One region of the Mesorhizobium sp. B2-4-13 genome, then DNA from elsewhere that is predicted to be linked to it. Evidence: predicted binding sites of a transcription regulator. Region 1 holds the regulator's gene; each other region holds the start of a gene.
The links. Region 1 encodes PhoB, which activates phosphate uptake and scavenging genes when phosphate is short. Its sites were predicted from a motif close to TGTCATNNANCTGTCAT; they were not measured.
Positions count from the first base shown of each region.

Region 1 (6,031 bases):
AGCGCTTGCGCTGAACCCGCCCGTTGAACAGCGCGAACACCACGGCCAGGCAGGCGACGATGCCGACGACCCAGCTCCAGGTGGCGCCGATCGATCCGGCCGGTCCGCCGCCCATAAGCTGGAACGTGGCGTCGAGCGGTGCCACCGTCTGGCCTGACGTGACCCACCAGGCGGCGCCGCGCCAGACCAGCAGGCCACCCAGCGTGACGATGAAGGCCGGCACTTCGAGATAGGCGATGACGAAGCCCTGGAAGGCGCCGATCAAAAGCCCGAGCGCCAGACCGATGACCAGTGCCAGGACCCAGATCCATGGGTTGCCGAGTTCAAGTCCTACGAACCGAACCAGGAAATGTACCTGCGCAAAGCCCATGACCATGCCGATCAAGCCCTCGGCGGAACCGACGGACAGGTCGATGTTGCGCATGACGATGACCAGCACCATGCCGCAGGCCATGATGGCGACCGCGGACGTCTGCACCGACAGGTTCCACAGATTGCGTGGCGTGAGGAACGTGCGGCTGTCGAAATCGAGCGGATTGACACCAAGACGCAGGCTCGAAATCACATGCAGCGCGACCCAGATCAGCAGCAGCGCGCCGATCATGCCGAGCATGCGGGTATCGATCTCGGTCGCCTTCAGGAAACGCGCGACCGCGCCGAGTTCCGACGCACGCGCCGTATCGGCCTGCGAGGTTGAGGTCGTGTCGGTCATGATGTCCTCCCAGCGGCTTGCCGTCTGACGCGGAGCCGGACCAGAGCCCAGAAGTTAGCCGCCAGCGGCGGAAACACAAATCTTGTCGGGAAAACGCCGCGGCTTGGAAGCAATTCCAGGAAAAGTGCGTAAGGGTTTTTGTCCGGAATTGCGAAGACAAGGAAATTGGAACGGCCAGTGTTCAGAACACTGACCGTTCCACGCCGCGGCGTTTCCGACTTTTCAGGCGATCAAGCTCAGTTGCAGGCCGCGACGCTGCCCGCGGCAACGCCCGTGCAGACTTCGTCCTTCTTGATCCAGCCGGCGTCGATGACGAGGTTGAGATTGTCCTTGGTGATGGCCACCGGGGTCAGGAACAGCGACTTGACGGTGTTGCCGCCAGGCGTCGTGAAGTCCTTCACGCCGGCGATGTCGGTCATCTTCTTGCCGTCGGCGAGTTGCGAGGCGATCTCGGCGGCGTTCTTGCCGAGTTCGCGCGCGTCCTTCCACACCGACACGGTCTGGGTGCCGAGCGCGATGCGGTTGAGCGCGGCGTGGTCGCCGTCCTGGCCGGAGACCGGCACGGTGCCGGCGAGCCCCTGCGCCGTCAGCGCCGCGACGACGCCGCCGGCGGTGCCGTCATTGGCGGCGACCACGGCGTCCACCTTGTTGTCGTTGGCGGTGAGGAACTGTTCCATGTTCTTCTGGGCGTTGGCGGGCAGCCAGCCGTCCGTATAGGCTTCGCCGACATTCTTGATCTTGCCGCTGTCTATGGCCGCCTTCAGCACTTCCATCGAGCCCGAGAACAGGAAGTCGGCATTCGGATCGGCGCCGGAGCCCTTGATGAAGACGTAATTGCCCTCAGGCTTCACCTTGAACACTTCGCGGGCCTGCATGCGGCCAACTTCCTTGTTGTCGAAGGTCAGGTAGAAGACGTCCTTGTTCTCGATCAGGCGGTCATAGCCGACGACCGGAATGCCCTCGTCGAGCGCCTTCTGTACCGCCGGGCCGATGGCCGACGCGTCCTGCGCCAGGATGATCAGCGAATTGGCACCCTGCGAAATCAGGCTCTCGACATCGGTCAGCTGCTTGCCGGGATTGGACTGCGCATCGGCGGAAATGTACTTGTCGCCCGCGGCCTCGATCGCCTTCTTCATGGCCGCCTCGTCGGTCTTCCAGCGCTCCTCCTGGAAGTTGGACCACGACACGCCGATGACCTTGTCCTTTGCCTGCGCGACCGACGCCAGCGTCAGCGACATGGCGACACCCGCCAGAATGGCGACTGTGAATCTCTTCATGATATCCTCCCTGCGCCCGCGTGTGGCGCGACCAAACTGGCCCTAAGGCCGGCACAAAGGCCCTAATTTTTTCGAGCCTCGAAAAAACACTGGTCCATCGCCGGAACACTGTCAACATCGATTCTGACGGATTTTGAGGTGCCGGAAGCCTTTTTTCGAGCCCCGCAATAAATAAATGACAGCCCCAGCCGCTTCTGCCAGTATTCGACCCGTTGCCGGAGGTGTTCGAGGGGGCGTCAAGAACCGCGGCGACGGGGAGGGAAATCATGTCGGTCGGAATCCGCCACGACGATCTGCGCCGGCGCAACCGCGCAATGGTGATTGGAGCCGTGCGCCGGGGTGGCCAGCCCTCGCGCACCGAGATCGCCGCCACCACCGCCCTGAGCCACTCGACCATATCGGCGATATCAGCCGACCTGATCGGCGAAGGTATCCTGAGCGAAGGCAAGCCGAACGAGGCCGGCTCACTGAAACGCGGCCGGCCGCAGGTTGGCCTTGGTCTCAACCCCGAGGCCGCGGCGGTCATGACCGTGGTGCTGTCGCTGAATTTCCTCTCCGTCGCCGTCATCGACTACGCCGGCCAGGTGATATCGGAGGAGCAGCGCCGGCTGGACACGCTGACCATGTCCCGCGAGGCGCTGATCGGCGAATGCGTGGCCATCGTCCGCCGCCGCCTCGAAGATCCCGACCTCGACGTCGCCAGCATCGCCCGCATCGCGCTGGCGATCCAGGGTATCACCGACACCGAGGCGCGCGCCATGCTGTGGTCGCCGATCACGCCGCAGACGGACATTGCCTTCGCCGACATACTCGAAGCCGAATTCGGCATCCCCGCCACCATGGAGAACGACTGCAACATGATGGCTGTGGCGCTGCGCTGGCGCGACCCCGAGCGCTACCGCGACGACTTCATCGCCATCCTGCTCTCGCACGGCATCGGCATGGGGCTGGTGCTGAAGGGCGAGCTGTTCACCGGCACCCATTCCTCGGGCGGCGAGTTCGGCCACATGATCCATCGCCCCGGCGGCGCGCTCTGCCGCTGCGGGCGGCGCGGCTGCGTCGAGGCCTATGCCGGCAACTATGCCATCTGGCGTAATGCAGGACAGCTGGGTGAGGACGCCAAACCGGTCGACGTCAGCGACGCCGACATGCGCGCATTGGCGGCTACGGCGCGCGAAAGAGACGGACCGGAGCGCGAGGCCTATCGCAAGGCCGGCGAGGCGCTGGGCTATGGCCTTGGCAGCCTGTTCGCGCTGATCGATCCGGCGCCGGTTGCGATGGTCGGCGTCAGCGCCGCCGCCTTCGATCTGATCGAGCCGGCCTTGCGCGAGGCCATCGCCCAGACCGCCGGCGGCCAGCATTCGAAATCGATTTCCTTCGATACAGAGCCGAACGAATTGCCGCTGATCCGCGAGGGCTGCGCCATGCGCGCGCTCACCTTCGTCGACCAGGAGATTTTCGCGCCGGGCGTGCAGGTGAGATCCGGCAAGAACGTGGCCTGATCTCAATCCTCGCGGATTGCGTAGCCTGCGCCACGGATGGTGCGTATCACATCGGGCATGCGGCCATTGTTGACCGCCTTGCGCAGGCGGCCGACATGCACATCCACGGTGCGCTCGTCGATGTAGATCGTCTCGCCCCAGACATTGTCGAGCAACTGGCTGCGCGAGAACACGCGGCCGGGATGGCGCATCATGAATTCGAGTAGCCGGAACTCGGTCGGTCCGAGCCGGATCTCGCTCTTCTTGCGATAGACCCGGTGCGATTCGCGGTCGAGCACGATGTCGCCGACCTTGAGCACGCTGGACAGCACTTCCGGTTTGGCGCGGCGCAGCAGCGCCTTGACCCGGGCCATGAATTCCGGCGTCGAGAACGGCTTGACCAGATAGTCGTCGGCGCCGGTCGAGAGGCCGCGCACGCGATCGCTCTCCTCGCCGCGCGCCGTCAGCATGATGATCGGCAGTCGCTCCGTCTCGGGCCGCATGCGCAGGCGCCGACAGAGTTCGATGCCGGAAACCGCCGGCACCATCCAGTCGAGCACCAGCAGGTCGGGCACGTTTTCCTGGAGGCGTATCTCGGCTTCGTCGCCGCGTGTCACCACCTCGACCTGGTAACCCTCGGACTCCAGGTTGTAGCGGAGGAGCACGCCCAGCGGCTCCTCGTCCTCCACCACCATGATGCGTGGCGCGATCATCGATCGATCATCCCTGCCGTCAAGCCGCCGGCACCGACATCGCCGTCTCGTCCTGCTTCGGACGGTTGGCGGGCAGTTGCGTGCCGGTCAGCACATAATACGCATTCTCGGCGATGTTGGTCACATGGTCGCCGATGCGTTCGAGATTCTTGGCGCAGAACAAAAGATGCGTACAAGCCGTGATGTTGCGGGGATCCTCCATCATGTAAGTCAGGAGTTCGCGGAAGACCGAAGTGTATTTGACGTCGATGCGTTCGTCGTCATTCCTGAGCTTGGCGAGGGCGGCGGCATCGCCGGCCGCATATTCCTCGACGACGCCCTGCACCTGGATCAGCACCAGCTGCGCCATGGAGTCGATGGAATGCGACAAGTCGCGCGGCGTGGCGGTGAGGCCTACCGAGCCGACGCGCTTGGCGATGTTCTTGGCAAGGTCGCCGATGCGTTCGAGATCGCCCGCCATGCGGATCGAGCCGACGACATGACGCAGATCGTCGGCCATCGGCTGGCGCTTGGCGATCAGGGTGATGGCGCGATCATCGAGTTCGCGCTGGCGCGCGTCCATGATGGCGTCGTCGGAGACGACGCGCTGTGCCAGCGCGTTGTCGGAATTCAGCAGCGCCTTGGTGGCGCCGCCGACCATCGTGCCGGCGAGATCGCCCATGTCGCTGATCAGCTTGCTGATCTGTCCGAGATCCTCGTCGAAGGCTGCGACTGTGTGTTCGGCCATGATCCTGGTCCTCGTATGCGTGAGATCAGCCGAAGCGGCCGGTGATGTAGTCCTGCGTGCGCTTCTCGCGAGGCGACGTGAAGATCTTCTCGGTCTTGTCGAATTCGACCAGCTCGCCCAGATACATGAAAGCCGTCTGCTTCGAGACGCGCGCGGCCTGCTGCATGTTGTGGGTGACGATGACGATCGTGTAGTCGGCCTGCAACTCGTCGATCAATTCCTCGATCTTGGCGGTCGACAATGGGTCGAGCGCCGAGGCCGGTTCGTCGAGCAGGATGACCTCCGGCTTGACCGCCACGGTGCGGGCGATGCAAAGCCGCTGCTGCTGGCCGCCCGACAGGCTGAGGCCGCTGGCATTGAGCTTGTCCTTGACCTCGTTCCACAGCGCGGCGCGTTTCAACGCCTGCTCGACACGGCCGTCCATCTCGGCCTTGCCGATCTTCTCATAGAGCCTGACGCCGAAGGCGATATTCTCATAGATCGACATCGGGAACGGCGTCGGCTTCTGGAACACCATGCCGATCTTGGTGCGCAACAGGTTGAGGTCCTGCGAGCGGTCGAGAACGTTCTGGCCGTCGAGCAGCACCTGACCCTCGGCGGTCTGCTTGGGGTAGAGCTCGTAGATGCGGTTGAAGACGCGCAGCAGCGTCGACTTTCCGCAACCCGACGGTCCGATGAAGGCCGTCACGCTGCGCTCGGGCAGCGACAAGGTGATGTCTTTCAGCGCCTTCGACTGGCCGTAGTAGAAATTGAGGTTCTTGACCTCGATCTTCGCCTTGGCGGCTGCCTCTGTCGCAATCGTCATGTCTGGAGACAACATCTGGCTCATTTGTCCTCTCTGCGTCCGGTCAGGCTGCGCGCAAAGATGCTGAGCGCGAGAACCGTCAATGTGATTATGAGTGCGCCGGTCCACGCCAGTTGCTGCCACTCCTCGTAAGGGCTGAGAGCGAACTGGAAGATGGTCACCGGCAGGCTGGCCATCGGCGCATTGAGATTGCTCGACCAGAACTGGTTGTTGAGCGCTGTGAAGAGTAGCGGCGCCGTCTCGCCGGAAATGCGGGCAATGGCCAGCAATATGCCGGTGACGATGCCGGACATCGCCGCGCGGTAGGCCACCGAAC
Region 1 is NZ_VFVB01000007.1:85,220-91,250, reverse strand. It holds gene FJ936_RS19765 (sugar ABC transporter permease) at 1-712, opposite strand, end outside; gene xylF (D-xylose ABC transporter substrate-binding protein) at 949-1,989, opposite strand; gene FJ936_RS19755 (ROK family protein) at 2,256-3,491, shown strand; gene phoB (phosphate regulon transcriptional regulator PhoB) at 3,494-4,183, opposite strand; gene phoU (phosphate signaling complex protein PhoU) at 4,203-4,910, opposite strand; gene pstB (phosphate ABC transporter ATP-binding protein PstB) at 4,936-5,739, opposite strand; gene pstA (phosphate ABC transporter permease PstA) at 5,736-6,031, opposite strand, start outside.

Region 2 (6,031 bases), on a different contig from region 1:
CGTCGGCGACGGCGCCGCCGTTGGCGCCGGCGCGGTCGTCTCGAAGGACGTCGCGCCCTACACGATCGTCGCCGGCGTACCGGCAAAACCGATCCGCGAGCGCTTCGACCGCCGCACCGCCGAGCGCTACCAGGCGCTTGCCTGGTGGGATTGGGATCACGCGAGGCTGCGCGCCGCGCTCGATGATTTTCGGGAGCTGACGGCCGAAGCGTTTTTGGAGAAACACGAAGAACGGGCATCGGGCAAAGAGGCATAGCCCTCACATCATCGTCATATCGCTGGCTTGTTCATACCCTTGACACAGGACTCGGACAGGACGCGATCTCCTTGAAGGAGATCGCCATGCTCGACACTGTCAGACCCTCGCTCGCCGGATTCTTTGCCGGCTCCAATCCGGCGTCGCCGGCGCATCTCGGCACGCGCTACGACGCGTCAGGCAACTTCCTCCTCGAGCCGGGCAACACCGTCGTCAGCCATCTGGTCAGCGGCTCGCCTTCGGAAGCGGTGGTGTTGGCCGTCCGCGAGAAGATGCTGGCAATGCCTGATGCCGACCGCCTCGCCTTCACGCCCGTTTCCAGCCTGCACATGACCCTTTTCCAGGGCATAATCGAATATCGCCGTCGCCTGCCCTTCTGGCCGCGGGACGTGCCGCTCGACACCAGCATCGACGCCATGACCCGCCTCTATCTGGAGCGCCTGAAGGGGTTCCAGGGCTTCGGCCCTTTCAACATCAAGGTGGCCGAGGTCCTGCCGACCGGCCTCACCGTTGCCGGCGCGACCGACGAGGATGCGCGCATCATGCGTGCATGGCGCGATGCGCTCGCGGTGCCGTTCGGCTACCGGCATCCCGATCACGACGCTTACGTCTTCCACATCACCTTCGCCTATCAGATCCAGCGCTTTGATGATGATAGGGCCGCCGCGTGGCAGGCGCTGTTTGACGATTGCCTGGCACTTTTCGCGCGCCAGGCGCCGGTGATCGAGATCAAGGCTCCCGCCTTCTGCGCATTCCGCGACATGAAGCATTTCGAGGAATTGCTGGTGCTCGGCTGATCGCCCGCAAGGCGCCAGTCGCCGCGCCTGTGGAGCGTAACAAAACTGACATCATCGCGACACGGCAGGTTCATGTGGTTGCGTTAGGCGAGTGCCTGACGATCAATATGGACCGGACTGGAACCAGCCCATGTCAGCAAACTCTGCCACGCTCGAAATCCGCGGCGTCAGCCGACGATTTGGCAAGAACACCGCCGTCAGCGACGTCAGCATCTCGATCCCGCAAGGGCAGATGGTCGGCGTCATCGGTCGTTCGGGCGCCGGCAAATCCACTCTTCTTCGCATGATCAACCGTCTTGTCGACCCCAGCCAGGGGTCGATTTTTTTTGACGGCGCCGAGGTCTCCCGGCTGCGCGGCTCGCCGCTGCGGCGCTGGCAGCGCGACTGCGCCATGATCTTCCAGCAGTTCAACCTGGTGCCGCGCCTCGACGTGCTGACCAACGTGCTGCTCGGCAAACTGAACCACCGTTCGACCCTGTCCAATCTTCTCGGCATGTTTTCGCGCGCCGAGTGCGCCGAGGCGGTCGCCGCGCTCGAGCGGCTCGACATCGCCCGCACCGCACTTCAGCCCGCCGGCACGCTGTCGGGCGGCCAGCAGCAGCGCGTCGCCATCGCCCGCGCCATGATGCAGCAGCCCAGGGTGATCCTCGCCGACGAGCCGATCGCCTCGCTCGACCCGCTCAACGCCAAGGTGGTGATGGATTCTCTGCAGGACATCAATCTGCGCGAAGGCATCACCGTTGTCACCAATCTGCATACGCTCGATACCGCCCGCACCTATTGCAACCGCATCATCGGCATGGCCGCCGGCAAGGTCGTCTTCGACGGGCCGCCCGAAGAGCTCGACCGCCAAGCCGTGCGTCTTGTCTATGGCGCCGATAGCAATGGCGGCGAGATATCGGAGGTCATCACCTCCACCAGTGTTGCCTTCAAGCAGAAGATCGCCGCATCCGCCGGACCGCTCGAACCCGCATTCCCGGGATACTGAGCCCAGTAAGGGCCAATAGCGAGCAGCCTGGATCGTCCGCCCGCGTCAAGGGCACTTGTCAAGATCAAGAACGCTGCCGGCGCGGGGCCGGAACTTACAGGAGAGATATCAATGTTCAGGAAGATGGTTTTCGGTGCCGTTTCGGTGCTCGCCATGGCCACCAGCATGGCCCATGCCGCCGACATGAAGGAATTTCGCGTCGGCATTCTCGGCGGTGAAAACGAAACCGACCGGCTGCGCAACTACCAGTGCCTGGCCGATCACCTGAAGGCCGAATTCGGCTTCGAGAAGGTTTCGCTGTTCCCGGCCGCCGACTATGACGGCGTCATCCAGGGCCTGCTCGGCGGCACGCTCGACTTCGCCGAACTCGGCGCTTCCGGCTACGCCAGCGTCTATCTCAAGGATCCGAAGGCGGTTACCCCGATCCTCACCACCAAGCAGACGGACGGCTCCACCGGCTACTATTCGATCGGCCTGGCGCTGAAGACGTCGGGGATCACGGACATCAAGTCAGCCAAGGGCAAGAAGCTCGGCTATGCCGATCCGGATTCGACCTCCGGCTATCTGATCCCGCTGACCCAGATTCCGAAGACCACCGGCGCCTCGAACGAGACCTACTTCGCTTCGACACAGTTCAATGGCGGCCACGAAAACAACGTTCTGGCCGTGCGTGACGGTAAGGTAGATGTCGCGGTCGATGATTCCTCGGGCATCGGCGACTTCAAGAACGGCTACACCTCCGGCACCTTCCACAAGGAAGTCGCCAAGGGCGCCGTCGACCCCAACGACTTCGTCGAAGTCTGGCGCTCGGGCCTGATCCCGAATGGCCCGCTGGTCGTTCGCACCGCGATCGGCGACGACATGACCGCCAAGCTGGCCGCCTTCTTCACCGACCTGCCCAAGAAGGACAAGGCTTGCTTCGAAGGCGTCGAAGGCGGCGATTTTACCGGCTACGTTCCGGTGAAGCCGGACTTCTACAGCGTCATCGTCGAAGCCCGTAAGGCAGCCATCGGCGGCTAACGGCGAAATTGCAAAAGGGCGGTACCTCATCAAGTACCGCCCTTTTTGCATCTCCGATCATGACCCTTTCCGTGACAGCCCCCTCCGGTGCCACCCACGAGATGGCCGATGCCTGGCGACGCCAGACGTCGCTGCGCCGGTTGTATACCGTGCTGGGCGTCGGCCTGCTGCTTGCCGCGATGCTTTCCAGCATGTGGTTCGCCGACGAAGCCAATGCCGGGCACTTCTTCGACCGGCTGCCGCATATTCTGGATTTCCTGAGCTGGCTGGTCCCCAGGGACTGGAACGACGTCTGGCGGGCGCTGTTCGACATTGCCTCGCCGCATGATACCGGCACCCAGGAATTCAACTTCCCGCTCGGCCGCGTCTACGTCTGGGGCGGTTTCTACATCCCCGAATATTTCGAGCTGATGCTGACCACCGTGAACGTGGCGCTGGTCTCGACCTTCATCGGCTTTGTCTTCGCGGTGCCCTTTTCCTTCATCGCGGCGCGCAACCTGACGCCTCATCCGGCACTGAGGCTAGTGGTCAAGCGCTTCATGGAATTGCTGCGTGCCTTTCCCGAAATCGTCATCGCCGGCCTGTTCGCTGCAATCGTCTCGACCGGTCCGATCGCCGCTATAATCGCCATCGGCCTGCATTCGATCGGCGCACTCGGCAAGCTGTTCTACGAGATCAACGAGAACATCGACATGCGTGCCGAGGAAGGCCTGACGGCGGTCGGCGCCAACTGGTTCGAACGGGTGCGCTTCGCCGACCTGCCTCAGGTGTTGCCCAATTTCGTCTCCTATACGCTGCTGCGCGTCGAGATCAACGTGCGGGCCTCGACCATCATCGGCGCCGTCGGCGGGGGTGGCATCGGCGAGGAACTGAAGCTCTCCATCTCGCGCGGCTTCGGCGCCAAGACGCTGGCGCTGGTGCTGCTGCTGTTCACAACCATCTTCATCATCGACCAGTTTTCCGCCTGGCTTCGTCGCAAGCTGGTCGGCGAACAAGCCTTTATGATGGGGGCGTAAATCATGGCGACCATGACCGCTGAGGAGATTCTGTCGATCGAGGCGCGCCACCCGCAGGTGTTCCGGCGCCCGGCATACAAGCGCTTTGGTCCGCTGCTCCTGTTCGTCGGGACTCTCCTGTATCTGATCTATGCCTTGTGGTTCTTCAGCCTGCCGCAGGTGCTGCGGGAATCGCACTGGGAGCGCCTGCCGCTCTTCCTGACACAATGGATCAGCTACGATCTGCAGCCGGAATTCCGTCTCGACCAGCCGGAGATCACGCCCAAATACCCGCGCTTTTCCGCGCTGGGCGACAACCCGAATCCCGACTGGGTGGTCAGGAATCCAGACGGCACCTTCACCGTGCTGATCGACGGGCCGGCAAAATCCGTCACCTTCGACAAGACGCAGGCGACGATCGTCGCCAACGGCCAGACCGTGCCTGTTTCGCTGACCAGCGGCAAGCCGGTGGTCACGGGTGCCGTACCGGACTGGATCACCGCCCATGACGACGAGGTGGTGGCCAAGATGGGCTTCGTCGGCGAGGTGCGCGTCACTGTCGACCGCGTCAAGGTGCGCAAGCGCTTCCTCGGCTGGGCGAACTTCATTTTCGACACGCGCTCGCCCTTCTTCGGCAAATCAGCGCGGGAAGTGATCTCGCTGATCGTCTCGGGACCAGAGCTGAAACCAGGTATCACCAACCTTGCTCTTGCCGGCGACAACGTCTGGAACAACGCCCAGTGGCAGCACGGCGACGTCTGGACGAAGCTGCTGCAGACCATTGTCATGGCCTTCCTCGGCACGCTGCTCGGCGGCATCGTCGCCTTCCCCCTTGCCTTCTTCGCGGCGCGCAACATCACGCCGAACGGCGTGCTCAGCCAGGTGCTCAAGCGCTTCTTCGACTTCATGCGCTCGGTCGACATGCTGATCTGGGCGTTGTTCTTCACCCGCGCCTTCGGCCCCGGCCCGCTGGCGGGAAGTGCAGCGATTTTCTTCACCGAGATCGGCACCCTCGGCAAAGTCTATTCGGAAGGCCTGGAGAACATCGACGACAAGCCGCGCGAAGGCGTGCTCTCGACCGGCGCCAACGGCATCCTGGTGCAGCGCTACGGCGTGATGCCCGAAGTGATCCCGGTCTTCATCAGCCAGACACTCTACCAGTGGGAATCCAACACCCGCGGCGCCACCATCATCGGCGCCGTCGGCGCCGGCGGCATCGGCCTGAAACTGTGGGAAGCGATGCGCACCAATTCCAACTGGGCTAACGTGTTCTACATGGTGCTGCTAATTCTGCTCGTCGTCTTCGTTTTCGACAACATATCCAACTTCCTGCGCCGCCGGCTGAGCCGGACCATCCACGACTATAACAGGATCCAGGCCAGGCAGGGTTAGTGTTGTGACGCAGAAGCGCAAGCATCGTCTCGCCCGGCGCCGAGGGGTCGACCCCCACTCCGTCGAGCTTCGCTCGACACCTCTCCCCCGGTCGACGGGGTAGAGGAAAGGCACCAGACTGTCCGATCCGCGCTTGTCCCCGAAGGCCGAGGCTCTCTTCCTGTCCCGGCGCCACCAAGCCCCTTCCTCTCCCTCCGGAGGGGGGAGAGGTGGCTCGGCGAAGCCGAGACGGAGTGGGGGAACCACCTGGCAAGCGACGCGACACAAATAGAAAATGGACCAGGCGTAGGGCGCCTAAGCCGCTTTCCTCCACCCATCCCTGATATGCTTGTACCCATCCCGGTAAACCGCCTCCGGGCTTTCGGAAAAATCCCGCCACACCTTGGTCGCCGCCGCCAGATCCTTCAGCGAGCGACCGAAAGCCTCGATCGTCAGCCAGTCGTCATAGCCGCTCTTGCGAATGGCAGAAAAAGTTTCCTTCCACGGAATGTTGCCACGCCCCGGCACGCCGCGATCGTTCTCCGATATATGGATATGCACGACATTGCCCCGGTGCTTCGTATAGGCGCCGATCGGGTCGGCT
Region 2 is NZ_VFVB01000002.1:749,420-755,450, forward strand. It holds gene FJ936_RS07770 (DapH/DapD/GlmU-related protein) at 1-256, shown strand, start outside; gene FJ936_RS07775 (DUF1868 domain-containing protein) at 343-1,053, shown strand; gene phnC (phosphonate ABC transporter ATP-binding protein) at 1,184-2,041, shown strand; gene phnD (phosphonate ABC transporter substrate-binding protein) at 2,153-3,061, shown strand; gene phnE (phosphonate ABC transporter, permease protein PhnE) at 3,121-4,077, shown strand; gene phnE (phosphonate ABC transporter, permease protein PhnE) at 4,081-5,448, shown strand; gene FJ936_RS07800 (sugar phosphate isomerase/epimerase) at 5,743-6,031, opposite strand, start outside.
Region 2: phnC (phosphonate ABC transporter ATP-binding protein) is a predicted target of PhoB. The motif match lies at 1,089-1,105, and genes of this name have one in related genera.

Region 3 (6,031 bases), on a different contig from region 1:
GCAAGACGCTGTTCACCGACCGCAACGATCCCGAGGACGGCAAGGTCAACGTCCACGCCGCCTGGGATTCGGAGGAGGAAGCCCGCGCCATCGGCGAGACCATCGAGGCCTACCAGCGCCAGAAGCACAATTTGAACGATATGGCGATCCTGGTCCGCGCGTCCTTTCAGATGCGCGCCTTCGAGGACCGCTTCATCACGCTCGGCCTTAACTACCGCGTCATCGGCGGTCCGCGTTTTTACGAGCGCATGGAAATCCGCGACGCGCTGGCCTTCTTCCGCGTCGTCGCCAACAGCACCGACGACCTCGCCTTCGAGCGCATCGTCAATGTGCCCAAGCGCGGCTTGGGCGAAGCGACCATCCGCCAGATCCACGACACCGCGCGCGCCTTGCGCATCCCGATGCTGGAGGCGGCGGGTACACTGGCGGAAAGCGACGAGCTGAAGCCGAAACCGCGCGCCGCGCTGCGCGAGGTCGCGGCCAATTTCGAACGCTGGCAAAAGGCGCTGGAAACCACGCCGCACACCGAACTCGCCGAGACCATTCTCGAGGAGAGCGGCTACACCGACATGTGGAAGAACGACCGCTCGGCGGAAGCCCCCGGGCGGCTTGAGAACCTGAAGGAACTGATCCGTTCGATGGAGGAGTACGAATCGCTGCGCTCCTTCCTCGAACATGTCGCGCTGGTCATGGATGCCGAGCAGAATGCCGGGCTCGATGCCGTCTCCATCATGACGCTGCATTCGGCCAAGGGCCTCGAATTCGAGACCGTCTTCCTGCCCGGCTGGGAAGAAGGCCTCTTTCCCCATCAGCGCGCACTCGACGAAGGCGGCCGCTCGGGGCTCGAGGAAGAGCGGCGTCTCGCCTATGTCGGGCTGACGCGGGCCAAGAAGAACCTGCATATCTGGTTCGTCTCCAACCGCCTCATCCACGGGCTCTGGCAATCGACCATCCCGTCGCGCTTCCTCGAGGAACTGCCGGAAGCCCATGTCGAGGTCGCCGAAGCCGGCAACTCCTATGGCGGCTACGGCAATCCCTATGGCGGCGGCTCGTTCGCATCCGGCCGTGGCGGCGGCCAGGGGGCGGGAAGACAGAGCCCCTATGGCGCCTCGCGCTTCGACAATATCGGCGGCAATTCGGGCGGCGGGGAAAAATCCGGCGCCTTCTCCAACACCTATTCGACGCCGGGCTGGCAGCGCGCGCAGGCCAACCGCACCGAGGCGACCGACCGCAACTGGGGCACGCGCTCGGGCCATCAGGTCGAACGCATCGGCTATGGGGAAACAGACTCCGGCTACGGCGCCGGCCGCACCAGCGTCAAGGGCCGCACCATCGATGGCGAGCTGGTCGCCAAATCCGTCTCCGACACGCCGTCCGCCTTTAGCGTCGGCGACCGCGTCTTCCACCAGAAATTCGGCAACGGCAACATTTCAGCCATCGAGGGCAACAAGCTGACCATCGACTTCGATAAGGCCGGCCAGAAGCGCGTACTGGACGGGTTTGTGCTGCCAGTGTGAGGCTGCCAGCCTCGAAGGCTGACGTCCGGCCTCAATCCACCTTCTTCTCGCCCTTCTCCCCGGCCTTCACGATATCCCCCGTCGTAAACAGGATTTCCTTCAGTTCCACGCGCCAGTCCGTCTTCTGGCGCAGCAGGAATTCGAGGTCCATGCCGAAATGCTTGAACTCCTCGCTCTGCGCGTTCTTCATGATCGCCTTGGCCTGCGGGTTCTTCTCGACCGACATGCGCTGTTCGTACCAGCTGATCGCTTCCGCCTCCTCGATCAGCGAGGTGATCATGCGGGCAAAGGTCCGCACTTCCTGCGACAATTCTTCCGGCGGTTCGTGGTACTGGTCGAAACCCATGTCGTCCTCCCTCAACGGCTCGCGGATGGAGCCAGGCATTGGCCCGCATCCATGAATGCGTGGGACGCGCCGCGGGTTCCGGGATCACGGCCACAATTCGGGATGATGGGTCTGCAAACTATCTCACGACACTGGCGCCGCGCCACCCTCTTCGGTGCGCCGCGCGATGAACGCGTCGAGCACGCCTGACGTGGCGGCCGCCGCGGCCGGCGGCTCGAAATCGGCAAGGGTGCGCTTCCAGATGCCGGTGGCGCGTTCGGTGGCGGTCTTCGAGCCGCTTTGCGTCCAGTTGCCGAAATTCGACCAGTCGGCCACCAGCGGCTCGTAGAAGGCGGTGCGGTAGCGCGCCATGGTGTGGCCGGCCGAGAAGAAGTGGCCGCCCGGCTGCACTTCGGCGATCGCCTCGAAGCCTATTGCGTCGTCGTCGCCGGGGGTCGCCGCACAAAGTTCCGCGACCGTCTGCAGCGCCTCGATGTCGGTGACCAGCTTTTCCAGGGAAACGCTCAAGCCCCCTTCCAGCCAGCCGGCCGCGTGGATGCAGACGGTGGCGCCCGACAGCACCGAGCCCCATAGCGCGAACTGCGTCTCGTGCGCGGCCTGCGCGTCCGAAGTGTTGGCCGCGCTGCCGCCCCCCGAGCGCCAGGGCAGACCGGTGAAGCGCGCCAGCTGGCCTGCGCCCAGTGTGGCTTTGACGTGCTCCGGCGTGCCGAAGGCCGGTGCGCCCGATTTCATGTCGACATTGGAGGAGAAGGAACCGTAGACCACCGGCGCGCCCGGCCGCACGATCTGCGCCAGCGTCAGCCCGGCCAGCGCTTCGGCATGCTGCAAGGTCAGCGCGCCGGCCACGGTGATCGGCGCCATCGCACCGGCCAGGCAGAACGGCGTGATGATCAGGACCTGGCCCGCCTTGGCGAAATCGATGATGCCTTGCGCCATCGGAATGTCGAGCTGGCGCGGCGAGTTGGTGTTGATGACGGTGTAGCAATGCGCGCCCGAGCGGAACTCGTCCTCGGACAGCCCGCGCGCCAGCCTGATCATCTCGAAACTGTCATCGACCTGCGGCGTGCCACGCGCGAACACGAACGGGAATTTGTCCGACAGGGTCAGCTGCGCCCGGTTGACGGCATAGTGGCGGAACCGATTGTCGATGTCCTGCGGTTCGATGCACGGCCCCAGCATGTGCAAGACGTCGAAATGCTGCACCAGCTTGATCAACTCCTCGAAGGCGACCAGCGTCCCGGGCCGCCGGCCGCGCTCGAGATCGGTGACATTGGGCGCGCCGGAGCCCGCCAGGAATGTCATCGAGCCCAGTTCGAGCGACAGGTCGCGATCGCGCGCTCCGGCATAAGCGTGGATCGATCGCGGCGCCGAGGCTAAGGCTGCCGCCACCATGTCGCGACCGATGCGCACCATATCGGTGTCGGGGTCGACCAGGGCGCCGGCGCGGGCGAGCACCTCGCGCGCCTCGGGCAGCAGCACCTTGATGCCCAGTTCTTTCAGCACGCGCAGCGCCGTGTCGTGGATCGACGCCACCTGGTCGTCGGAAAAGATCGGCTGCGGCAGGAATGGATTCTTCAGCGACCGGTAATTGGGCCTACGGCTCGATTCGCTGCCTGCCTCGCCCATGCGTCCGCGCCGGCGTTCGCGCCTGGTATCCCGTGCAGCGTCATCGACCATCAGAAACTCCTCCTCATTGCCGCATCGCCCTGCCCTGGGGACCGTAGGGCGAGGCCGCGATGACCCGCGCCGTCCATTCGACGCCGACAATGTGCACGCAAAGCGCCATCCCCTCCCCAGCGAAACCGTCGTCCACCAACGCCAGCGCGACGCTCTTGCCGATCGTGTAGCCAAATCCACCCGAGGCGCCGACAACGCCGCCCCCGATGACCACGGCGCGACAGTGCGGCTTCAACCCTCCCGGTCAGTTCGAAGCCGGCATCATATCCGTACTAGACATAAGTGCCTATTATGCCAGGGACGCTCCATGGAGGTCACCAATTCCCGCTCTCCAGCGTTTTTTATCAGCACATGGAGATACCGGCTGACCCGTGTCGCCCACTGTCACGCAAGCATCATGTTGACGCCTTAGATCGCTTTCGGGGAGGCGCGCGCGGCATCATCGATGCGGCACCCTCTTTTTCATTTTTCCTTCGGCCGCTCCGGCGTGCTTCGTCATAAAGAGGATTGTCCATGAAACACCTGTACCGAACCGCCTCGCTCGGCGTCGCGCTGGCCTTGTTCACCGCCCTCACCCCGGCGCTTGCCGATGGCGTGGCTTACATCAACAAGGGCCTTGTCGGCGTCGGCCGCATCCCGGCCGACCAGCGCGACAAGTTCGGCGAGACCTTCGGCTCGGGCTCGGGCATGGCGATCGACATTTCGGGCTGGACACATGATGCCGGCACCTACAAGGGATCGCTCTGGCTACTGCCCGACCGTGGCTACAATGTCGCCGGCACCACCGACTACCGGCCGCGCCTCAACACCATCACCATCGAGTTCACGCCTGTCGCGCCGGGCGCTGCTCCCGCCGCCGGCCAGGAGCAGACGGGCGTCAAGGCGACGCTTGCCGACACCATGCTTCTCACAGACGACACGGGCGCCGATGCCACCGGCCTCGATCCGCTGTCGGACGTACGCGCCGCGGCCGGCGACATGCCGATGCTGCCCGTCGCCACCAATGGCAAGCTCGCGCTCGACAATGAAGCCATCGTACGGCTGCCGGACGGCTCGATGTTCATCTCCGACGAGTACGGCCCCAACATCTACAGGTTCTCCGCGCAAGGCCGCCTGATGTCGGCGACCCAGCCGCCTGCGGCTCTCGTGCCGATGCGCAAAGGAGCGCCGAACTTCTCCTCCGACAATCCCGGTCCGGGCGCCGCCGACCCTGATCCGAAGGATCCCGAAACCGGGCGCCAGAACAACCAGGGCCTCGAAGGCATGGCGATGACGCCGGACGGCAACTTCCTGATCGCCGTGCTGCAGTCGGCGCCCCGGCAGGATGGCGGCGATTCACCCTCGACACGGCAGAACACGCGGGCGCTGGTCTATGATGCCTCCGACCTCGCCCATCTGAAGCTCGCGCACGAATATGTCGTGCCGCTGCCGGTGTTCAAGGACGCCAAGGGCAAGACCAAAATCGCCGCGCAGAGCGAGATCGTGGCGCTTTCGGCCACGTCCTTCCTGATGCTGGCGCGCGACAGCGGCAACGGCCAGGGCCTGAAGAAGGGTGACGCTTCGCTCTACCGCCAGATCAACATCGTCGACGTCTCCGGCGCGACCGACATCGCAGGCGGCGCCTTCGATGCGGCCGACAAGCCGGTCGCCCCCAAGGGCGTGCTTGATCCCTCGGTGACGCCGGCCAAGCTGACGCCGTTCATCGACATCAACGACGCCACCGCGCTTGGCCACTTCGGCCTGCACAATGGCGGCGCGAAGGACCACAACGAGCTTTCGGAGAAGTGGGAAGCCATGTCGTTGGCCAGCGTCCTCGATCCGAAGCTGCCCGACGACTATTTCCTGTTCGTCGGCAACGACAATGACTTCCTCGCCCAGGACGGCTTCCAGGTCGGCGCGCCTTACAAGGCCGATGACGGCGCCGATGTCGACACCATGTTCCTGGTCTATCAGGTCACGCTGCCGGGTCTCGGCAAGAAGTAAGGATCACTGCTCAAGCGGGCGCGCCTGGCGCGTCCGCCTGTGCAGGTCGTGAAGGCCTACTTCAGGAATTCCGCGTCCTTCGGCACGCCGGCATCGATCGGCTCGGCCGTCCTGCTCGACACGGCCATGATCTTGCCGGCTGCCGACAGGTTGGGCCGCACGAAGACCTGAGCGGGAGGTCGATGATGTCCTGGTTCATAAGCGCACGCAGCCGGACGACGTTCTTGCCGATGGAATTCCATTACGGCGTGCCTGACCGATCGACGGTCACTGCGCCTCGGCGCAGGGTGCATCTCGGTCCGGCCTGCGATATCGTCGCGGGCCAGAGTCACATTTGCCAGGTTGGCCGCCATGGACGAAAAAATGCCCGCACGCCGGCGTACCGGCGACCTGACCAGCGGCCCGATCCCGCGCACGCTGCTGCTCTTCGCCTTGCCGGTGCTCGGCTCCAACGTGCTGCAATCGCTGAACGGCTCGGTCAACGCCGTCTGGGTGGGCCGCTTCCTCG
Region 3 is NZ_VFVB01000010.1:170,815-176,845, reverse strand. It holds gene FJ936_RS24740 (UvrD-helicase domain-containing protein) at 1-1,517, shown strand, start outside; gene FJ936_RS24735 (hypothetical protein) at 1,549-1,863, opposite strand; gene FJ936_RS24730 (trimethylamine methyltransferase family protein) at 1,987-3,540, opposite strand; gene FJ936_RS24725 (glycine cleavage T C-terminal barrel domain-containing protein) at 3,554-3,775, opposite strand; gene FJ936_RS24720 (esterase-like activity of phytase family protein) at 4,054-5,523, shown strand; gene FJ936_RS24710 (MATE family efflux transporter) at 5,887-6,031, shown strand, end outside.
Region 3: FJ936_RS24720 (esterase-like activity of phytase family protein) is a predicted target of PhoB. The motif match lies at 3,923-3,939, and genes of this name have one in related genera.